Regions from separate parts of the Pseudomonas sp. GW821-FHT05D12 genome, predicted to be linked through region 2. Evidence: predicted binding sites of a transcription regulator. Region 2 holds the regulator's gene; each other region holds the start of a gene.
The links. The regulator sigma-54, encoded in region 2, starts transcription at its own class of promoters, with help from an activator protein. The targets are predictions, from matches to a motif close to ANTGGCATNNANNTTGCTNT.
Positions count from the first base shown of each region.

Region 1 (7,679 bases), on a different contig from region 2:
AACCCGACAGGCAAGCCGTGGGAAGGTGAAAAGCGCCCGGATGCCGAGATTCGCAGCTTGACCGAACTGCCGCCATTGCTGCGCAGTTGGCATACACACTGAAGCCAGCGCCCACACAGGAATGCGGTGGGCCAGCCAGTTTGCTACAGGCATGAAAAAGCCCGCAGCGACGGCGGGCTCTTTCAGCAAGCAGGTGGCAGACCTCAGATAGGTCGGCTGCCGTACTTGTTATCTGGCTTCTTCGGTGGATCTGCCACCACGTTGGCCTCGACTTCCTGCACTTTGCCGCCTTTCGCGAGGAATTCTTCCATCGCACGGGCCAGCGCGTCGCGCTCTTTGTTCTTGGCCTCGACGCTCGGCAGTTCGTCTACCGAAACAGCAGCCTTGGCCTTGCCCTTGGCAGCCGGAACAGGCGCATCATCGCCACCGTCGTCGTCAGCAACGTCTTCAGCCGCCGCTTCAAGACCTTCTTCGGTGTCGTCTTCGTCACCTACTTCCAGTTCGTCGTTTTCCAGATCATCGTCGCTCATGTTCTACCTCATGACTTGCGAAAAGCAGATTAGTTATAGCCCAGCTTCACCCTCTGTCGAGGTCGCCGGAAAAAAATCAACATCCACTGGATAACCAGTGGCTTATGCCCCATCACCGTGCAGAGTGGCGAGGACTTTACGAGCACCGCCATGATCACGGTGCTCGCCCAGATAAACACCTTGCCAGGTCCCCATCGCCAAGCGGCCGTTCTTCACCGGCAAACTCAGCTGGCAGCCCAGGAGACTGGCCTTGAAGTGCGCCGGCAGATCGTCCGGGCCTTCGTCGTTGTGCTCGAATCCTGCCCGGCCTTGCGGCACCAGCGAATTGAAGAAACGCTCGAAGTCACGACGAACCGCCGGGTCGGCATTCTCGTTGACGGTCAACGAGGCCGAGGTGTGCTGCAGCCACAGATGCAACAGGCCCACGCGACATGCCTTCAATTCAGGCAGGCCGGCAAGTAACTCGTCGGTTACCAGGTGAAAGCCCCGGGGCTTTGCCCGCAGGGTGATCAGGGTCTGTTGCCACATACAGTTCTCCGCCCATCGGCGCGCATTCTAGCGCGCTCTGGGAAAAAACAAAGTGCCGAATACGCCTACATGCCTGTAAGACATTCGCACGCTGGAAAGTGCCGCGTGCGCCCCATCACAAACTGGGCGCAAAAACCGACACAGCTTGTTATGACTGACAAACGCCAGGCAAAAAAATGCCCGGCAAGCCGGGCATCTTTTTTTCGCGTACTTACAAGTTGTAGCCGCGCTCGTTGTGTTGCGCCAGGTCGAGGCCGACCGCCTCTTCTTCTTCGGTCACACGCAGGCCCATCACCACGTCCAGCACCTTGAGGATGATGAAGGTCACGATGGCTGTGTAGATCACAGTGAAGCCGACGCCTTTGCACTGGATCCAGACTTGCGCCGCGATGTCAGTGGTGGCCGCGTTGAAGCCGCCCAGCGAAGGGGCAGCGAACACGCCGGTCAGGATTGCGCCGAGGATACCGCCGATACCGTGCACGCCGAAGGCGTCCAGGGAGTCGTCGTAGCCCAGCTTGCGTTTCAGCGTGGTGGCGCAGAAGAAGCACACCACACCGGCAGCCAGACCGATCACCAGGGCGCCCATCGGGCCCACGGTGCCAGCGGCTGGCGTGATTGCCACCAGGCCAGCGACCACACCCGAGGCAATGCCCAGCGCGCTTGGCTTACCGTGGGTGACCCACTCGGCGAACATCCAGCCCAGCGCTGCAGCAGCGGTAGCGATTTGGGTGACCAGCATCGCCATGCCGGCGGTGCCGTTGGCTGCCGCTGCGGAGCCGGCGTTGAAGCCGAACCAGCCGACCCACAGCATCGCGGCACCCACCAGGGTGTAACCGAGGTTGTGCGGCGCCATTGGGGTGGTCGGGAAGCCTTTGCGCTTGCCGAGTACCAGGCACGCCACCAGGCCAGCCACACCGGCGTTGATGTGCACCACGGTGCCGCCTGCGAAGTCCAGCACGCCCCAGTCGCCCAGCAACGAACCCGGGCCGCCCCAGACCATGTGGGCAATCGGTGCGTAGACCAGGGTGAACCAGACGCCCATGAAGATCAGCATCGCGGAGAATTTCATACGCTCGGCGAAGGCACCGACGATCAGCGCCGGGGTGATGATCGCGAAGGTCATCTGGAAGGTGACGAACACCGCCTCAGGGAACAGCGCCGCAGGGCCGGTGATGCTCGCTGGAGTCACGCCCGACAGGAACAACTTGGACAAGCCGCCGACGAACGAGTTGAAGTTGACGACGCCCGCTTCCATCCCGGTGGTGTCGAACGCCATGCTGTAGCCGTACACGAACCACAGGATGGTGATCAGGCCGGTGATGGCGAAGCACTGCATCATCACGGAAAGAATGTTTTTGGAACGCACCATGCCGCCGTAGAACAGCGCCAGGCCTGGAATGGTCATGAACAGCACCAGCGCAGTGGATGTGAGCATCCATGCAGTGTCGCCGGAATTGAGGACTGGAGCAGCCACTTCGTCTGCCGCCATGGCCAGGCTGGGCATTACGATGGACAACAGGGCTCCGAGCCCTGCGAATTTACGCAGAGTCATATTGTTTTCTCCTGGGGCGTTGGGGTTTGGCGGCTTAGATTGCGTCGGTATCGGTTTCGCCGGTACGGATGCGAATAGCCTGTTCCAGATTGACCACGAAGATCTTGCCGTCACCGATCTTGCCGGTGTTGGCGGCCTTGGTTATCGCCTCGATAACCCGGTCAAGATCCTTGTCGTCAATGGCGACATCAATCTTCACCTTCGGCAGGAAATCGACCACGTATTCCGCGCCGCGATACAGCTCGGTGTGACCCTTCTGCCGACCGAAGCCTTTGACCTCAGTAACGGTAATGCCCTGCACGCCGATCTCGGACAACGACTCGCGTACATCGTCCAACTTGAACGGCTTGATGATGGCAGTGACTAGCTTCATGAAAACTCTCTCCCGAATTGGTGGACTTGCCCCAGGAAAACAAACCCGTCTCAAGTCTAAGCGCAGTGCCTGGCTTTGTAACGCGTCGTCGCAAGGGCAATTGCCGTGGCGACGCCAGCGAACCACTGGTGACGAAACCTGTACCCCTGATCCGTCGGCGCACTGCATTCGTCACAGCGACTGCATCAGTGCATGGGTCATGATCGTCTAAGCAGAAACCTTGCCAGCTCCGTAAAAATCACTGAAATCAGTCCTTTGCTCACTTATGCCCACCTGCGGGGCTTTCTGGCGAACGCAATGCGCACAAAAACAGTGCGTCGCCCTACGGCCAGCTGCGCGAAAAGCGTGCGCGGCAGGCCGTGAAAATCACTATAGACGCTGCGTGATACACTGCCGGCCAACAGTTTTCCGGAATATTTCCCATGCTCGCGCCCAAAGATCTCCTCGATGCCCTGAGCGGCCACGCCTCTCGCCTGTTCAGCGGCGACACCCCGCTGCCCCGCAATGAAATCGAAAGCCAGTTCAAGGCGCTGCTGCAAAGCGGCTTCAGCAAACTCGACCTGGTGAGCCGCGAAGAGTTTGATAGCCAGATGGTCGTGCTGGCCCGCACACGTGCGCGGTTGGAGAGCCTGGAAGCCAAAGTGGCTGAGCTGGAAGCGCGGTTGACACCCCCGGCCGAGTAACTGACGCAACGGGGTCAAAATGTGGCAGCAGGCTTGCCCGCGAATGCAGTCTGTCAGACATGCAGATGCTGGCAAATCCAGCGCTTTCGCGAGCTAGCCCGCTCCCACGTTTGCTCTGCGTCGTTCCCTAGATACGTTCTGTAAAACCTCCACGCCCCGCTCTATTCCACCTCGTCTACCCTTGAAAAACCGCAGGAAGCGGCCCTCCCTTTCAAGGAACGAGCATGTCCCTCGCCATTGTCCACAGCCGCGCCCAAATTGGCGTCGAAGCCCCTGCCGTCACCGTCGAAGTGCATATGGCCAATGGGTTGCCGTCCCTGACTCTGGTGGGTTTACCGGAAACCGCAGTCAAGGAAAGCAAGGACCGTGTACGCAGTGCCATTCTCAATTCAGCACTGAAATACCCCGACCGTCGGATCACCCTCAACCTCGCGCCCGCCGACCTGCCCAAGGACGGCGGGCGTTTTGATCTGGCGATTGCCTTGGGGATCCTGGCGGCCAGCGTGCAGGTGCCGGCGCTGACCCTGGATAACGTGGAATGCCTGGGCGAACTGGCACTGTCCGGCGCGGTGCGGGCGGTGAAAGGCGTGCTGCCCGCGGCGCTGGCAGCACGCAAGGCCGGACGCACCGTGATAGTGCCTCGGGCGAATGCCGAGGAAGCGTGCCTGGCGTCCGGGCTGACGGTGATTGCAGTCGACCATTTGCTCCAAGTGGTGGCACACCTGAACGGGCATGCGCCGATTGAGCCCTACAAGTCCGATGGACTGCTGTACCTGAACAAGCCGTACCCGGACCTGAGCGAAGTGCAAGGCCAGTCAATGGCCAAGCGTGCTCTGCTGGTTGCCGCTGCAGGCGCGCACAACCTGTTGCTGAGCGGGCCGCCCGGCACCGGCAAGACCTTGCTCGCCAGCCGCCTGCCTGGGTTATTGCCCCCGTTGAGCGAACAGGAAGCCCTGGAAGTGGCAGCGATTCAGTCAGTGGTCAGCCTCGCGCCACTGAGCCATTGGCCGCACCGACCGTTTCGTCAGCCGCACCACTCTGCATCAGGCCCGGCCTTGGTGGGCGGCGGCTCGAAGCCGCAGCCTGGGGAGATCACCTTGGCCCATCACGGGGTGTTGTTCCTGGATGAGTTGCCGGAGTTTGATCGCAAGGTCCTGGAGGTGCTGCGCGAGCCCCTTGAATCGGGGCATATCGTGATTTCCCGCGCCCGCGACCGGGTGAGTTTTCCGGCGCGCTTTCAACTGGTGGCGGCGATGAACCCCTGCCCCTGCGGCTACATGGGCGATCCCAGCGGGCGCTGTCGGTGCACGCCGGAGCAGATTCAGCGCTATCGCAACAAACTCTCCGGGCCGCTGCTGGACCGGATCGACTTGCACGTCACCGTCGCCCGGGAGACCACCGCGCTGAACCCGGCCCTGCAGGATGGCGATAACACGGCGAAGGCATCGGCGCAGGTTGCCGAATCCCGGGAGCGTCAGCTGAAGCGCCAGGGCTGCGCCAATGCCTTCCTGGATCTACCGGGGCTGCGCAAGCATTGCACGCTGGCAAAGGTCGACGAAAGCTGGCTGGAGACCGCTTGCGAGCGACTGACATTGTCGCTGCGCGCGGCCCACCGGCTGCTCAAGGTAGCGCGCACGCTGGCGGACCTGGAACAAGCAGACACTATCGCTCGCCATCACCTGCAAGAGGCGCTGCAATATCGTCCGGCAGCGATCACCTGAGCCTTTTGAGCATCAGCAGGGCCTGGGCAGGAAGTGTGCGCCAATCCAGTTTCAGCGAAACCGATCCACCTCATGCCGCAAGCTCGCTGCCAGCGTCTCCAGCTCCTTGGCCGTAATCGCCAGGTTCGACACCGCTTCACGCTGCTCGCTGTTGGCCAGCGCAATGCTCTGCAAGTTGCTGCTGAGCAAGGTCGCGGTGCTGCTCTGCTCCTGGGTGGCGGTGGTGATTGCGGCAAACTGCTGGCCGGCCGAGCGGCTCTGTTCGTCGATCCGTGCCAGGGCCGAGGCCACGTCGGCGTTGCGCGACAGGCCTTCCTGCATCAACACATTGCCGTGCTCCATGGTGCTGATGGCATTGCCGGTTTCCTGCTGGATGCTCTGGATCATCCCGGAAATCTCGTCAGTGGCCTGGCGGGTACGCGACGCCAGGTTGCGCACTTCATCGGCAACCACGGCAAACCCGCGGCCCTGTTCACCGGCCCGCGCGGCTTCGATGGCGGCGTTGAGCGCCAGCAGGTTGGTCTGTTCGGCGATCGAGGTGATCACACCGACGATCCCGCCGATTTCCTGGGAGCGCTGGCCAAGGGTGTTGATCACCGTGGCGGTGCTGTTCAGCGCAGTGGCGATGTGCTCAAGAGACGACGACGCCTCTTGCATCGAGGTACGGCCAATACGAGTCTGCTGCGCATTTTCCTGCGCCAGGCGCTCGGTATTGCCCATGTTGTCGGCGATGTTCAGCGAGGTGGCGCTGAATTCTTCCACCGCGCCGGCCATGCTGGTGATTTCGCCCGACTGTTGCTCCATGCCCTCATAGGCCCCGCCAGACAAACCGGACAAGGCCTGGGCACGGCTATTAACTTCTTCGGCTGCGCTGCGAATGTGCGAGACCATGGTCGAAAGCGCCTCGCCCATCTGGTTGAAGCTGCGTGCCAACTGGCCGATTTCGTCATGGCTGGACACGTTCAAGCGGGCACTCAAATCACCGGCGCCCAAGGCCTCGGCCTGACTCACCAGATCACTCAACGGCTGCAGTTTGCTGCGCAACAGCCACACCGCCGCGCCGACCGCGAACAGCATCGCCAGCACGCTGCCGATCACCAGGCGGATACCCACGGCCCAGGTGACTTCGCGGATCTCAGCCTTGGGCATGCTCGCGACCACCGACCACGGGCCGCCTTCGAAGGGCACCGAGACGCTGTAGAAGTCTTCGTTCTTGTCGCTCCAGAAACGGCCCTCGCCCGGCTTCTTCGCCAGGTCGAGCATCACCGGGATTGCCTGATCCAGTGCCTGCACGCCAGCGGGCGGCACCAGCCAGCGCTTCTGTTCGTCCAGCAACGCGAGGGAGCCGGTCTTGCCGATGCGGAAGCGCTTGAGGTTTTCGAATTGGGCATTCTGCGCGTCGGTGTAGTCGAAGCCGACAAACAGCACCGCGATCACCTTGCCGGCCGCGTCGCGCACCGGTGTGTACTGGGTCATGTAGGAACGTTCGAACAGCACCGCACGGCCCACATAACTCTGCCCGGCAAGCAGGCGTTGATATGCCGGGTGCTGATGGTCCAGCACTGTGCCGATGGCGCGACTGCCATCCTGCTTGGTCAAGGACGTGCTGACACGGATGAAGTCTTCGCCACTGCGCACAAACACCGTGGCCACGCCGCCGGAGGTGTCCTTGAATTCATCGACCTCATCGAAATCGTTGTTCAACACGTCATTGCCCAGGTACAGGCCTGGCGTCTGCATCCCGGCGACGGTAACCGGTTGATCCGCATGCACGCTCAACCCGGCGCCGAAGCGCTTTTCAAACAGCCCGCTCAAGCGCTGGGTACTTTCGCGCAAGGTGCTGTGGAAGGTGTTGAGTTGATCGGCGAGCAGGCGCGCCTCGCTGGCCAGGTGCTCTTCGCGGGTGTCGAGGTTGGCGGAGTCCAGTGAACGCAAGGCGAATACCGTACTACCGCTGATGACAACAGCCAGTATCACGGCTAATGCGAGGCCTAACTGTGAGGCAATCCGGGCGCGAGGTTGAGACATGACGGCTCCTGGCCGAGGCCAGGATCATCCTGATCTCATAGCGCTGCTCGGCAAATTATCTGATGGGAAGCGTTGGTGCACGATGGTTCCAACACACCTACTTCGGCGGACGCGGGAAATACTTGAGCGAATCACAGGGGTATCTCGCAAACGGTTGCGCACCCGTGCCTCGGGCCACTCAATCGAGGCGCTCGACCGGCGGTAAAACCATCGCCCGCACTTCGCCCTGTAGGAAGTCTGCCAGCCGCCGCAAACGCTCGCCGC
Region 1 covers NZ_JBWKSN010000005.1:331,732-339,410, reverse strand. The annotation lists gene AC07SI_RS11845 (HAD family hydrolase) at 1-102, shown strand, start outside; gene sutA (dormancy-specific transcriptional regulator SutA) at 204-530, opposite strand; gene AC07SI_RS11835 (secondary thiamine-phosphate synthase enzyme YjbQ) at 633-1,058, opposite strand; gene AC07SI_RS11830 (ammonium transporter) at 1,270-2,610, opposite strand; gene glnK (P-II family nitrogen regulator) at 2,645-2,983, opposite strand; gene AC07SI_RS11820 (accessory factor UbiK family protein) at 3,406-3,666, shown strand; gene AC07SI_RS11815 (YifB family Mg chelatase-like AAA ATPase) at 3,891-5,387, shown strand; gene AC07SI_RS11810 (methyl-accepting chemotaxis protein) at 5,439-7,415, opposite strand; gene AC07SI_RS11805 (LysR substrate-binding domain-containing protein) at 7,594-7,679, opposite strand, start outside.
Region 1: the regulator sigma-54 is predicted to act here: its motif matches at 3,192-3,211, upstream of glnK (P-II family nitrogen regulator).

Region 2 (7,679 bases):
TGCCGCCGGACAGCTCGTCGGGCATCAGGTCGATGGCACCGCGAAGGCCGACGGCCTGCAGTTTCAGCAACACGATGTCACGAATCATTTCGTCAGACAGCTGCGTATGCACCCGCAGCGGAAAGGCCACGTTCTCGAACACATCGAGGTCGGTGAACAGCGCGCCGCTCTGGAACAGCACACCCATGTGCTTGCGCGCATCGAACAGATCGCTGCGCGACAGCGTCGGCAGATTCTGGCCGTTGACCCACACTTCGCCGGCGCTGGGACGCAATTGCATGCCCATCAGGCGCAACAGGGTGGTCTTGCCGCAACCGGAAGGCCCCATGATGCCCGTGACCTTGCCGCGGGGAATGCGAATATCGACGTTCTCAAAGATGCTGCGCGTCCCGCGCTTGAAGGTCAGTCCCTTCAGCTCGACCGCGTAGGCGTTATCGGCACTCATCTAAACTCCTTGGGATGCAGCCTCTCACTCAGACACCACGCTTGCGACAAACGTTTGCAACGATTGCGCAATTGATAGCCACATGGGCTGGGCGGACCGAACTGGCGGCGAACTATATCACTGCTGGTACAACGCGCCCAAGGCCGGAACTGCGCTTGTTCAGATTGGGGACAGCGAAAAAACGTTGCCGGCTGTGTTACTGAAGAAGGAATCTCAGGCATCAGGTGAATAAAGCCTGACGAACTTGCGTGAGGGAATCGATCATTACCGTTATAATCGCCGACTTTTCGTCAGGCTATACGATTTCAGACATGAGCCAATCCAGCGACCTTATTCAATCCGCACAACGCACCATCCGCCTAGAGCTTGAAGCCGTGGAAGGCTTGCTGGCGCATATCGACGCGGATTTCGTACGCGCTTGCGAGATGATTCTGGCCAGCAAAGGCCGCGTTGTCGTGGTCGGCATGGGCAAATCAGGTCACGTGGGCAACAAGATCGCCGCGACCCTGGCCAGCACCGGGACCACCGCGTTTTTCGTGCACCCGGCCGAAGCCAGCCACGGCGACATGGGCATGATCACCAAGGATGACATCATCCTGGCGCTGTCCAACTCCGGCACCACCAACGAAATCGTGACCCTGCTGCCGCTGATCAAGCGCCTGGGCATCCAGATGATCAGCATCACCGGCAACCCGGAATCGACGCTGGCCAAGGCCGCCGAAGTGAACCTCAATGTTCACGTGGCCCATGAAGCCTGCCCGCTGAACCTGGCGCCGACCTCCTCCACCACCGCAGCCCTGGTGATGGGCGATGCGCTCGCCGTGGCATTGTTGGAAGCACGCGGTTTTACCGCGGAAGACTTCGCATTTTCCCACCCAGGCGGCGCCCTGGGCCGGCGCCTGCTGCTCAAAGTGGAAAACGTCATGCATTCGGGCGATGAATTGCCCCACGTCCCGCGCGGCACTCTGCTGAAGGACGCGCTGATGGAAATGACCCGCAAGGGCCTGGGCATGACAGTCATCCTGGAAGCCGACGGGCGCCTGGCCGGGGTCTTCACCGACGGCGACCTGCGCCGCACCCTGGACCGCACCATCGACATCCATACGGCGACCATCGATGCCGTGATGACGCCCCACGGCAAGACCGCGCGCCCGGACATGCTGGCCGCCGAAGCCCTGAAGATCATGGAAGACCACAAGATTGGCGCACTGGTGGTGGTCAATGCCGACGACCGCCCGATCGGCGCCCTGAACATGCACGACTTGCTGCGTGCAGGAGTGATGTAAATGACCAGCGACCTGTTGCAACGCGGCAAAAACATCAAGCTGGCGATTTTCGACGTTGACGGCGTGCTGACCGATGGCCGCCTGTACTTCCTCGAAGACGGCAGCGAATTCAAGACGTTCAACACCCTCGACGGCCAAGGCATCAAGATGCTGATGGCAGCGGGCGTGCAAACCGCGATTATCAGCGGCAGAAAGACTCCCGTTGTGGAACGCCGCGCACAAAACCTGGGGATTCCTCACCTGTATCAGGGCCGCGAGGATAAACTGGTGGTCCTGGACGAGCTTCTTGGCCAACTCAACCTAAGCTATGAGCAGGTCGCCTACTTGGGCGATGACCTGCCTGACCTGCCGGTCATTCGCCGAGTGGGCCTGGGCATGGCCGTCGCCAATGCGGCGGCCTTTGTCCGCGAGCACGCCCATGGCATCACCACCGCGCGTGGTGGCGAAGGTGCCGCCCGCGAGTTCTGCGAGCTGATCCTGCGTGCCCAGGGCAGCCTTGAAGCGGCCCACGCCGCCTACTTATAGAGCGTTTTATGCTGAGTAAAAAGATTCGCAACTTCCTGCTATTCGGGGTCATTGCCGCGCTGTTCCTGGCGGTGGGCTACTGGAATATCAGCCCGGAGCGCTTTCTCGACCAGCCTGCTGCGCAGGTCGACGAAGGGGCTATCGACTACTACGCCATCAATGCCAAGAGCGTGCAGTTCCTGCCCGATGGCAAGGTGCAGTACGAGATGACGTCGGACAAGGTCGAGCATTTGAAGGCCACCGAAGTGACCCTGCTGACCAACCCGGACATGAACATCTACCGTGGCACCGAGTTTCCATGGCACGTCACCAGCAAGCGTGGCGAGGTCAACCCGGACGGCACCCAGGTAGAACTGATCGACTCGGTACGTGTTGCACGCACCGATGCGAAAAACCGCGACACCGTGATTACCAGCAGTCGCATGACCGTATTCCCGCAGAAGCAATATGCGCAGACCGAGCAAGACGTTAGAATCGACGGCGCTGGCGGTGTATCGACTGGCAAGGGAATGAAAGCGTATTTGAAAGAAAGCAGGATACACCTGCTATCGAACGTAAGAGGACAGTATGAGGCTCGTTAAAACTCTCCCTATTTTGCTCGGTCTGGGCGCAGCACTGGGAAGCGTGAGCGCCTGGGCTCTGCCGAACGATAGCCAGCAACCGATCCACATCTCGGCCGACGATGCGCAGCTGGATGACAAGCAAGGCGTCGCCACCTACACCGGCGGCGTGATCATCACCCAAGGCTCGATGAAGATCACCGGCAACACGGTGACGCTGACTCGCACCCAATCCGGCGACATCGACGTGGTGACGTCAGTGGGCAACCTGGCTTACTTCGAACAGAAGCAGTCCGCGACCGATACCGGCCCGATGAAAGGCTATGGCAAGACCATCCAGTATCACGCCCAGCAGAATCGCATCGTGCTGATCGACCAGGCCAAGGTGCTCAGCCCCGACGGCAACTCCACGGAAGGTGAAAAGATCACCTATGACACCGTGAAGCAGGTCGCCAACGCCGGCCGCGCCACGGGCAGCAAGCTCAGCGCACCGCGTCCACGCATCGACATGGTTATCCAGCCGAAGAAGAAAGACGGCGCTGCCCAGCCTGCGCCTAAACCCGATGCGAAGAAGGCGAACTAATGGCAACCCTGAAAGCCCAGCATCTGGCCAAGGCTTATAAAAGCCGCCAGGTCGTGCGCGACGTCAGCCTGTCGATCGACAGCGGCCAGATCGTCGGCTTGCTCGGCCCCAACGGCGCCGGCAAGACCACCTGCTTCTACATGATCGTCGGCCTGGTCCAGGCGGACCAGGGTCGCGTCCTGATCGACGACCTCGATGTCAGCCACCAGCCGATGCACGGCCGCGCCCGCGCGGGCATCGGCTATCTTCCGCAAGAAGCGTCGATCTTCCGCAAGCTGTCGGTTTCCGACAACATCATGGCGATCCTCGAGACCCGCAAGGAACTCGACCGTGACGGCCGTCGCAAGGAGCTGGAAAGCCTGCTGCAGGAATTCCATATCAACCACATCCGCGACAACCTCGGCATGAGCCTGTCCGGTGGTGAGCGTCGCCGCGTGGAAATCGCCCGGGCGCTGGCCACTGCACCCAAGTTCATCCTGCTGGACGAACCGTTTGCCGGTGTCGACCCGATCTCGGTGGGTGATATCAAGCAGATCATCCACCACCTCAAGGCCAAGGGCATTGGCGTGTTGATCACTGACCACAACGTCCGTGAGACCCTCGATATCTGCGAAACCGCGTATATCGTCAACGATGGCCAGCTGATCGCCGAAGGCGACTCCGCCACTATCCTGGCCAACGAACTGGTCAAGGAAGTGTACCTGGGTCACGAGTTCCGCCTGTAAGCCTGCCTGTTTGAAAAAGGCGGTGGCAGGCCGTTCGCCAAGGTGCGCGGGAGTCAATGAAAACCTCCGGATTTTTATTGTTACCGCGCTCTAGGCAAAGCCCCCGATATCAGGCATATAATTTGCTTATGTTTGGCGCTCACGCGCCCTGTCGTGGATGGCGCATTGCGCCGGCGAATAAGGTGTTAAGCCCCTGCCATGAAACCATCGCTAGTCCTGAGAATGGGCCAGCAGCTGACGATGACACCGCAGCTGCAACAGGCCATCCGCCTGCTCCAATTGTCGACCCTGGACCTGCAACAGGAAATCCAGGAGGCCCTGGAGTCCAATCCGATGCTCGAACGCCAGGAAGAAGGCGACGACTTCGATAATGCAGACCCGCTGGCCGACAACATCGAGCAAAAACCCAATTCCGACGTGCAGGAACCCTCCTACCAGGAAACCGCCCCAACGGTGGATAACCTTGAGGAAGGCGACTGGAACGAACGCATCCCCAACGAACTTCCCGTGGACACCGCCTGGGAAGACGTCTACCAGACCAGCGCCAGCAGCCTGCCCAGTAACGACGATGACGAATGGGACTTCACCACGCGCACCTCAGCCGGCGAGAGCCTGCAGAGCCATCTGCTGTGGCAACTGAACCTGGCGCCGATGTCGGACACCGATCGCCTGATCGCCGTGACCCTGATCGACTGCATCAATAACCAGGGTTATCTGGACGAAACGCTCGAAGAGATCCTCGAAGCCTTCGATCCGGAGCTGGATATCGAGCTGGACGAGATTGAAGCCGTCCTGCACCGCATCCAGCAGTTCGAGCCCGCCGGCATTGGCGCGCGCACCCTCAGTGAATGCCTGTTGCTGCAACTGCGCCAACTGCCAGCCAAGACCCCTTGGCTGGTCGAGGCCCAGCGCCTGGTGACCGACTATATCGACCTGCTCGGCAGCCGCGACTACAGCCAGCTGATGCGCCGCATGAAGCTCAAGGAAGACGACCTGCGCCAGGTCATCGAACTGGTGCAGAGCCTCAACCCGCGTCCGGGCTCGCAGATCGAGTCCAGCGAAGCCGAATACGTGGTGCCTGACGTGATCGTGCGCAAGGACAACGAGCGCTGGCTGGTGGAGCTGAACCAGGAATCCGTGCCACGCCTGCGGGTCAACCCGCAATATGCCGGTTTTGTGCGCCGCGCCGACACCAGCGCCGACAACACCTTCATGCGCAACCAATTGCAGGAAGCGCGCTGGTTCATCAAGAGCCTGCAAAGCCGCAACGAAACCCTGATGAAAGTCGCCACCCAGATCGTCGAGCATCAGCGCGGCTTCCTGGAATATGGCGACGAAGCAATGAAACCGCTGGTCCTGCACGACATCGCCGAGGCGGTGGGCATGCATGAATCGACGATCTCGCGGGTGACCACGCAAAAATTCATGCATACCCCACGCGGTATATATGAGCTGAAATACTTTTTCTCCAGCCATGTCAGCACCTCTGAAGGCGGCGAATGCTCGTCCACGGCGATTCGCGCGATCATCAAAAAACTGGTTGCCGCGGAAAATCAGAAAAAGCCGTTGAGTGACAGCAAGATCGCTGGTTTACTGGAGGCACAAGGCATTCAGGTCGCCCGTCGAACCGTCGCCAAGTACCGCGAATCCCTTGGGATCGCGCCTTCCAGCGAGCGAAAGCGTTTGATGTGACGGGCGGGCCAAAGCGTTCCAGTGGCAGGCACCCCGGCCTGCCGCTTTATGCACTGGCAACGAAGGAGAAGCTGTATGCAAGTCAACATCAGTGGACACCAGCTGGAAGTCACCAAGCCCCTGCGTGAGTACACCGAGAGCAAGTTGAACAAACTTGCGGGGCATTTTGACAAGATCACCAACGTGCAGGTCATCATGGAGGTCGATAAGCTCAAGCAGAAAATCGAGGCCACCCTGCACGTACCGAATGCCAAGCTCGTCGCCAATGCGGAACATGAGGACATGTACGCGGCGATCGACTCGCTCTACGACAAGCTGGACCGCCAACTCATAAAGCATAAGGAAAAGAATCTGCACCTGATGCAAGGTACAGGTCGTTAACTCTCCCCCCATGATCCGACTTGAAACCATCCTGACCCCCGGCCGTTCCCTCGTGAACGTGCCGGGCGGCAGCAAAAAGAAAGCCCTCGAAGAAATTGCCAAACTGATCCATGGCCAAGTGCCTGAATTGGATGAGCAAGTTGTCTATGAGTCGCTGATCGCCCGTGAAAAACTGGGTTCGACCGGTTTTGGTAACGGCATCGCCATTCCACACTGCCGCCTGCAAGGCTGTGAAACACCTGTCAGCGCCTTGCTGCACATGGAAAAACCTATCGATTTCGACGCCATCGACGGCGCCCCGGTCGACCTGCTGTTTGTACTGCTGGTCCCACAGGCTGCCACCGATGCGCACCTGGAGCTGCTTCGGCAGATCGCCAGCATGCTAGACCGCAAGGAAGTACGCGACAAACTGCGCAGCGCTGCCACCAGTGAGGCGCTCTATCAGGTTGTCCTGGATGAACAAAACGGGCAGTAATCATGCGTTTGATCATCGTCAGCGGCCGCTCCGGCTCGGGTAAAAGCACCGCCCTCAATGTTCTTGAGGACAACGGTTTCTATTGCATCGACAACCTGCCCGCCGGCCTGCTGCCGGAATTGGCGGAACGTGCGTTGATCCACACCGAACTGGCGCAACCCCTGGTCGCTGTTTCCATTGACGCCCGCAACCTGCCCAGCCACCTTGAGCGCTTCCCGCAATTGCTCGAGGAAGTGCGCGCCAAACACATTCATTGCGATGTGCTGTACCTGGACGCCGACGAAGAGACGCTGCTCAAGCGCTTCTCCGAAACCCGCCGACGCCACCCGCTCAGCAGCCCTCATCGCTCGCTGGCTGAAGCCATCGAAGATGAGACCAAGTTGCTGGGGCCGATCATCGACCTCGCCGACCTCAAGATCAACACCACCAGCCTCAACCTGTACCAGCTGCGCGATGCCATCAAGCTGCGCCTGCTGAATCAGCCGGAGCCTGGCACAGCATTTCTCGTGGAGTCTTTTGGCTTCAAGCGGGGCATGCCGGTGGACGCCGACCTGGTGTTCGATGTGCGTTGCCTGCCCAACCCCTACTGGAAACCGGAACTGCGTGATCAGTCCGGGCTGGATCAGCCGGTGGCCGATTACCTGGCAGCGCAGCCGGATGTGGAGGAGATGTTCCAGGACATCTCCAGCTACCTGCTCAAATGGCTGCCGCGCTTTGCCGCGAGCAACCGCGCCTATGTCACCATCGCCATCGGCTGCACCGGCGGCCACCACCGTTCCGTCTACCTGACCGAGCGCCTGGGCCAGGTGCTGCAACAAACCCTCAAGAACGTCCAGGTTCGCCACCGCGACCTTAGCTGAAAGGAACACCCCCGCGATGCCCGCTCTGGAAATTGAAATCATCAACAAGCTGGGCCTGCACGCCCGCGCCTCGGCCAAATTCGTCGGTGTTGCCGGGCAGTTTCCCTGTCAGATCCGCGCCGGGCGCACCCCGGAATCCATGGTCGA
Region 2 covers NZ_JBWKSN010000001.1:379,998-387,676, forward strand. The annotation lists gene AC07SI_RS01765 (ATP-binding cassette domain-containing protein) at 1-445, opposite strand, end outside; gene AC07SI_RS01770 (KpsF/GutQ family sugar-phosphate isomerase) at 757-1,731, shown strand; gene AC07SI_RS01775 (KdsC family phosphatase) at 1,732-2,256, shown strand; gene lptC (LPS export ABC transporter periplasmic protein LptC) at 2,265-2,837, shown strand; gene lptA (lipopolysaccharide transport periplasmic protein LptA) at 2,824-3,399, shown strand; gene lptB (LPS export ABC transporter ATP-binding protein) at 3,399-4,124, shown strand; gene AC07SI_RS01795 (RNA polymerase factor sigma-54) at 4,323-5,816, shown strand; gene hpf (ribosome hibernation-promoting factor, HPF/YfiA family) at 5,892-6,197, shown strand; gene ptsN (PTS IIA-like nitrogen regulatory protein PtsN) at 6,208-6,672, shown strand; gene rapZ (RNase adapter RapZ) at 6,675-7,532, shown strand; gene AC07SI_RS01815 (HPr family phosphocarrier protein) at 7,549-7,679, shown strand, end outside.

Region 3 (7,679 bases), on a different contig from region 2:
CGTCTGATTGATCGGCAGGTCCGAAGAATTCAGGTTACTGGTGGAGTCCACTTTGGTGGACGCCTTCGGCGGCAGGTTCGCCAGGTTCAGCTGCAGGTCGACCAGGCCACCCTTGACGATTTTGCCATCGGCGTCCGCCGCGTAGCCTTGCAGGCGCGAAGTACCGGTGTTGTTAGTGATGTAGCCATCTTTGTCGGCACGGAACGCACCGCTGCGGGTGTATTCCAGCGAGCCGTCGCTGCCCTTCTGCACGAAGAAGCCGCCACCCTGGATCGCCATGTCCAGGATACCGCCGCTGTTGTTGACGTCACCCTGGGTGAACTGCTGCGACACAGCCGCCAGGTTCACACCGTTGCCGATGCTGTTCTGGCCGGTGCCCAGTTTGGAGGCGGCGTAGATGTCCGCGAATTCCGCACGGGACGACTTGAAGCCAGTGGTCGCGACGTTGGCGATGTTGTTGCCGGTCACGTCCAGTTGTTTGTTGGCCGCATAGAGGCCGCTAAGGCCGATATTAAAAGACATGTTTCTCTCCCTCTGCCGTATTTAGCCGGCTCTATGTACCGATAGTCTGAATTTGCGACAGCTTGACGCTGCCCATGCCACCTGCAAGGTTCAACAGCATTTCGCCGCCGGTCTTGCTCAACGTCACGCTGGTCACCGTCGCGGGCAGCGAGGTCGCCAGGGCTACCGAGTCGCCCTTGTCATTTTTGGTGGTGGCCGCGAAGGTGTAGGTACCTGCGGGGGCCACTTCACCTTTGTCGTTCTTGCCGTCCCAGATGAAGTCGGAGTTACCCGCGCTCTGGGCGCCCATGTCGATGGTGCGCACCACGTTGCCATCTTTGTCAGTGATCTTGATGGAGACGTTACCCACCGCAGAGGTCACCGCGACCGAACCGGTCATGCTCTTGCTTGTGTCCACCAGGGCCTTGTCGGTCTGGGTGATGATCGAGCGCCCGACCAGCGACGATGCCTGCAGCGCTTGCGAGGAGCTGAAGTTGCTCGAGATCGCATTCACCGAGTCGTTCAGGGTGTTGATGCCTTCCAGGCTGCTGAACTGCGCCAACTGGGCCACGAACGCGCCGTTGTCCTGGGGCGACAGCGGGTTCTGGTTTTTCAGCTGGGTCACCAGCAGTTGCAGGAATGCGTCCTTGCCCAGCGACTGGTTGCCCGTCGCCGCCTTGGAGGCGTCACCGACGCTGCTGTTATCTGTGGCGGTCTTGACCTTGGAGTTGAAAAGGTCCTGGACTGCCGTGTTGTTTGTCGTATCAACGATGGCCATTAGTGGCGCCCCTTATCACTGACCCAGGGTCAGGACCTTCTGCATCATGGTTTTGGCGGTGTTCATCATTTCCGCGTTGGTCTGGAACGAGCGGCTGGCGGAGATCATGTCTGCCATTTCCTCGACCACATTGACGTTCGGGTAGTAGACGTAGCCTTTTTCGTTCGCCGCCGGGTGATTCGGCTCGTAGCGGGCCTCCAGGTTGCTCTGGTCTTCCACCACACCGAGCACCTGCACGCCGGAACCTGCAGCGCCTTGGTCCTGGAACAGCGAATCGCTGCCGCCGCTCTGGCCGCCCTGGAACATGGTGGCGAACACCGGGTGACGGGCGCGGTAGGTCTGGTCAATGCTCGACGACACGGTCTCGGCGTTGGCGATGTTACTGGCGACGGTGTTCAAACGCGTGGTCTGCGCGCTCATGCCACTGCCGGCAATATTGAAAACACTGGACAGGGACATGGCTTACTCTCCACGCAGGGCTGACATCAGCCCTTTGAATTTACTGTTGAGCAGGGTGAAGCTGGCCTGGAAGTTCACCGAGTTCTCGGCGTAGGCCGATTGCTCCAGCTGGGCGTCGACGGTGTTCTGGTCGATCGATGGCTGCATCGGCGTGCGATACAGCAGCGACTCGTCACCATTGCCCAGGCCTTGCGCTTCGATATGACGGCTGTTGGTCATATTCAAGGCGAAGGTGCCGTTCTTGGTCTTGTCCTGCTGTGCCGCGAGCACGGCGGAGAAGTCCAGGTCCCGAGCCTTGTAGTTCGGGGTGTCGGCGTTGGCAATGTTGTTGGCCAGGACTTCGGCACGCTGGGCGCGGAAGCCCAGGGCTTGTTCGTGGATACCGAGCGCTTTATCGAAGCTGATGCTCATGGCGGAAACCTTTAGGCTGACCTGCTGTTCGTTAACAGGGTTATAGCAAGGCTCATGCCAATCCGGGCAAGGCCCGTATATCAAGGGTTTCGGAGGGTGGTTGCCGACGGCAATGCCAGAAAAGCGGCAAGCGGTTTCCGCGTGGCGCCAGTAAAGCGGCAATCGAGGTTGCCGCTTTCAGGAGATTTGCCGCATAACAATGGTGGGTGCGGGCTTGTGTGGGAGCAGGGCTTGCCCGCAATGCAGGCTCCTCGGTTTTTTCAGTCACAACGAGGTGCTGCTATCGCAGGCAAGCCAGCTCCCACACAAGCCAGGCTCCCACATTGATCTTACTTGGCCTGGTAGATGATCCCAGGACTGCACTGCACCATCTGGTAATGATCGGGCAGGCCGTTCAGCGCTTCGGATGCGCCGAGGAACAGATAGCCACCGCGCTTGAGCGTGCCGTGGATACGCAACAGGATGTCTTTCTTCACTTCGGCCGAGAAGTAGATCAGCACGTTGCGGCAGAACACCATGTCGAACTTGCCCAGGCTGGCGTAGCTGTCGAGCAGGTTGAACGAGCGAAACTCCACGCGGCTCTTGATCGGCGCCTTGACCGCCCAACGCCCGGCCCCTTTCGGGTCGAAGTAACGTTGCAGGCGCTCCTGGGACAAGCCACGGCCCAGGGCCAGGCTGTCGTACTCGCCGGTCTTGCAGTTGGTGAGCATGGTGCCGGACAGATCAGTGGCGACAATTTGCGCACCGGCCTTGAGCTGGCCCATGTTGGTCCGCTCGAACTCATCGATGGACATCGAAATCGAGTACGGTTCCTGCCCCGAGGAGCAGGCCGCCGACCAGATGCGCAGGCGCTGGCCCGGGCTGGCCTTGATGGCTTCCGGCAGCACCTTGCTCTTGAGCACTTCAAACGGATAGGTGTCGCGAAACCACAAGGTTTCATTGGTGGTCATGGCATCGACCACCATTTCCTTGAGCCCGCTGCGCGGCTGGCCCTGGATGCGCTGGACCAACTCGCCCAGCGACTTGATGCCCTGCTGTTCCATCAGTTTGTTGAGACGGCTGGATACCAGGTACTGCTTGTTCTCACCGAGCAATATGCCACAGGCTTTTTCCAGGAAGACCCGGAACTGTTCGAAATCCAAATTACCCGTAGACAATGATACCGCCTCTTAAATCGTGTGACCGCCAGGGGACATCCCCTAGCCGTGATCTGCTGCCTTGATCCGGTCGACTACCCGGGCTGCCAGGTCATCAGGGCGGAATTTGGCCAGGAAGTCATCGGCACCGACCTTCTTGACCATCGCCTGATTGAATACACCCGACAACGAAGTATGCAGGATGATATGCAATTTTTGCATGCGTGGGTCATTGCGTATCTCGGCCGTGAGGGTGTAGCCGTCCATTTCCGGCATCTCGATGTCAGAGATCATCATCAAGAATTCTTCTTCCGGCTTCTTGCCTTCGTCCACCAGCTTGCGCAGGTAATCCAGCGCCTGGCGACCATCATTGAGCGCCACCACTTCCACACCGACGGTCTGCAGGCAACGGGTCACCTGCTTGCGCGCCACCGAGGAGTCGTCCACCGTCAGCACACGCAAGGAAATCGCCTTGTGTGCCGTCTCGGCGTCCACCACACCCACGGAAATCGATTCCGAGGTCGGCGCCACTTCGGCGAGGATCTTCTCCACGTCGATGATTTCCACCAACTGGTTATCGACCCGCGTCACCGCCGTGAGGTAGTGATCGCGGCCAGTGCCCTTGGGCGGCGGATGGATCTCTTCCCAGTTCATGTTGACGATGCGCTCCACCGAGCGCACCAGGAAACCCTGGGTCTTGGTGTTGTACTCGGTAATGATCACGAACGGATTCTCGCGATCCTGCAGGGCCGGCGAACCGGTGGCCAGCGCCAGGTCGAGAATCGGGATGGTCGCGCCGCGGATGTTGGCGACGCCGCACACCACGGGACTGGACTTGGGCATGATCGTCAGCTTGGGGCACTGCAACACTTCCCGCACCTTGAACACGTTGATGCCATACAACTGTTTGCCATCCAGGCGAAAAAGCAACAACTCCAGGCGATTCTGCCCTACCAGCTGTGTCCGCTGGTTTACTGAATCCATTACTCCTGCCATGCCTTTACTCCTACGCTAAAACCTTTGGCCTGTTCCCTAAAGGGCAGACGCGCACCCAACACTAAACGGCACGAGCTTTGCAATTTACAGATCATGGATATTAAAACGACAGTTTCCCGACGCCCCGGCTTCCCACGGTACTGCAGATTGCTCTGCGTCTCGATGGCATTGCTCGCCTTGAGCCTGGGAACCACGGCCCGCGCCGATAACGTCACCTTGCCTGATCTACTTATCGGCGTCACTCAGGGCTTTCTTGAGTTCACTGTAGAAGATTATCTGGCGACCACCCAGACACCCGGGCGTTATGAAATCCAGGTCAGCCAGCTCGATCCGCGCCTGCGCATGCCAATGTGCGACAAGGAATTGACAGCCACCCTGGAAAGTCCCGCCCAGCCCATCGGCCGCGTGACGGTGAAAGTTCGCTGCGAAGGCGCCTCACCCTGGACCGTGTTCGTGCCGGCGCAGGTCAAATTGTTCCGGGATGTGGTGGTGGTGGCCCGCCCGCTGAAACGCACCGGCATCATCGGTTTCGAGGACGTTGTCCTGCGCGAACGCGACATCAGCATGATCAATCAGGGCTACCTGACCTCCCTCGACCAGGCCGTCGGACAAAAACTGACCCGACCAGTGGTCACCGACCAGGTCATTACCCTGGTGCACCTGGAGCAGGCGGAGGTGATCCGCAAGGGCGACCAGGTGGTGATTTCCGCCAGCAGCGGCGCGCTGCAGGTAAAGATGCCGGGCGAGGCGCTGTCCAATGGCGGCATGAGCGAGCAGATCCGGGTGAAGAACCTCAACTCGAACCGGGTGATCAAGGCGCGGGTGACGGCACCCGGTCAAGTGGAGGTGGCTCTATAGACCGCTGGTATCGGACGCCGGCTTTTCCTACACTGTGGGTTGGGTGCCGGCCTGTGCAGTTTATTGTCAATTGCGCCTAAAGTTTGTCCGGGTATGGCCGAAAACATGGCAAGCGTCCAAATACCCAGAGGTTTTTTATCATGGTCATCGATTTCAGTCGTTTGAATAACACCCCGGCAACGTCAGGCCCTACGCGTACCAGCGGTACCAAGGACAGCGTAGAAGCCAAGGCCCAGCCACTGCCCGCGAAGGCAGAACAGGCGAGCGCCAGCCAGAGCGGGGAATCCGTACACCTGAGCAATGAGGCTCAACAGTTGCAGAAGGTCACTGACTCGCTGCGCGATCAACCGGTAGTCAATAAAGCCCGTGTGGCCGAATTGAAACAGGCAATCGCCGATGGCAGCTATAAAGTCGACAGCAACCGTGTAGCCAGCAAGCTGCTTAATTTCGAAGCCGAGCGCTAGGCAAAGGCCTGCGCCGGGCTTTTGGACGCTTAAACCCCAAGGCCAGCCATGCATCACGACGAACATTTGCTTCAACTGATCATTGATGATCTAGCGCCGACGCAACACTTGCTCGAGCTGCTGAAAGAAGAATCCCTGGCACTCTTCGGCCGGGACATGCCCTTGCTGGAAGAAATTCTGGCGCGCAAACAATCGCTGATTGTCCTGCTGGAACAGCACGGCAAAAAACGCAGCGAAATCCTCATCAGCCTCGGCCTGCCGGCAGACCATGATGGCCTGGCACAATTGGCCAGCCACTCCTCGGTCGGCGATCAATTGCTGGCCCAGAGCAAAGAACTCAATCAATTGCTCGCCCAGTGCCAGGAAGCCAACCTGCTCAACGGTCAGTCGATCCAGCTTCAGCAAGCTACGACCGCCAACCAGTTGCGTATACTTCACGGCGGTGAGCCTCCGGCGCTTTACAACGCCCAGGGATCCACCTCGCGCCTGGTCAAGCCAAGCACCCGCAGCCAAGCCTGATGCCCGTTTACCGCGCGGCCTATCCAAGTCGCGCCACATACTGGCAAAATGCCTGCTCTTGCGTGTAGTCGTATTTTGTCTGGAGATGGAAGAACCGTGTTCAACGCCCTTAATGCGGAAGATGCCCCGCAGCCACCCAAGGTCCTCACCACGCCTCTGGAAATCGCCGGCACCTTGCGGATGCTGCAAGAAAGCCATGACCCGCTGATCATCACCTTCCACGAACGCAGCCAACGCTTCCAGAGTTACCTGGTGGATGTCGACCGCGAGGGCGGCACCCTGGCCCTGGATGAAATGATCCCGCGTGACGGCGAACGCCACCTGGAAAACGGTGAGCCGTTCCGCATCGAAGGCTTCCACGACGGCGTGCGTGTTGCGTGGGAAAGCAACGGCGCCATGAGCATCAGCGAAAAGGACGGCCACCGCATCTACACCGGCAGCTTGCCCGACGAGGTGGTTTACCATCAGCGTCGCAATGCTTTCCGGGCCGCCTTGAAGCTGGCCCAACTGGTCAACATCGAACTGGGCGGCGAGAAACTCAAGGCGCCGATCAGTGGCAAATTGCTGGATATTTCCGCCACCGGCTGCAAACTGCGCTTTGAAGGCGATATTTCCGAGCGCCTGCAACTGGGCCAGGTCTACGACCGCTTCATCGCCGCCCTGCCCTTTGGCAGCATGACCACCTCGGTCGAGCTGCGTTACCTGCACTTCGAAGAGAAGATCAACACCACCTTCGCCGGCATGCGTTTTCACAACATGAGTGGCCTGGTGCAGCGCCAGGTCGAGCGTTTCGTCTACCAGCTGCAACGCGAAGCACGCCGCTTCGATAAAGACGACGATTTTTAAAGCTTGGCGTCATAAAAAAACGGGCAGATCCTGAGGGGATCTGCCCGTTTTTTGTTTTCAGGGGCGTGCCCTGCTCAAATCATGGGGATGCTCGTCCGGGTCCAGCGGATCGACTGGCGCCTCGACCACCGGTTCATCAGCGGGAGACTCGGGCTCGATTTCAGGCTCTGGTTCAGGTACGGATACCTGCATCTGCTCCTGCACCACTTGCTCATCCACCCGCGGATCAAGGGCAGCCACCAATGGCGAGCTGGACATGCTGTCGGGCATCGCCACGTGGTGCAAGGGTGCGTCGTCCACCTGGTGCAGGTTGGTCACGGCTTTCGGCCGGATACGCCATACCAGGATCAGCGCACACAGGCTGAAAAACGCGTACAGCATGTGGCTGCCGAACATCTTCATCACCACACCCGCCAGCAGCGGCCCGACACTGGCGCCGACGCCGTAGGTCACCAGCAACATGGCGGTGAGCGACACGCGACGATCGCCTTCCACATGGTCATTGGAGAACGCCACGGCCAGCGGGTACAGGCAGAACTGCACCAGGGAACACACGAAGCCTGCCACGAACAGCACTTCCAGCGGCACCCGGGTCATTACCGCCAAGGGCAACGCCGCCACCGCCAGGCACAACGCAAAGCAACGGATCAACAGCGCGCGGTCGTAGCGGTCCGACAGCCAACCCAGCGGCCACTGCACCACCAGGCCGGC
Region 3 covers NZ_JBWKSN010000016.1:111,061-118,739, forward strand. The annotation lists gene flgE (flagellar hook protein FlgE) at 1-522, opposite strand, end outside; gene flgD (flagellar hook assembly protein FlgD) at 554-1,279, opposite strand; gene flgC (flagellar basal body rod protein FlgC) at 1,295-1,738, opposite strand; gene flgB (flagellar basal body rod protein FlgB) at 1,742-2,149, opposite strand; gene cheR (protein-glutamate O-methyltransferase CheR) at 2,479-3,306, opposite strand; gene AC07SI_RS26235 (chemotaxis protein CheV) at 3,349-4,281, opposite strand; gene flgA (flagellar basal body P-ring formation chaperone FlgA) at 4,375-5,139, shown strand; gene flgM (flagellar biosynthesis anti-sigma factor FlgM) at 5,280-5,603, shown strand; gene AC07SI_RS26250 (flagella synthesis protein FlgN) at 5,652-6,122, shown strand; gene AC07SI_RS26255 (flagellar brake protein) at 6,219-6,968, shown strand; gene AC07SI_RS26260 (MFS transporter) at 7,026-7,679, opposite strand, start outside.
Region 3: the regulator sigma-54 is predicted to act here: its motif matches at 2,192-2,211, upstream of flgB (flagellar basal body rod protein FlgB).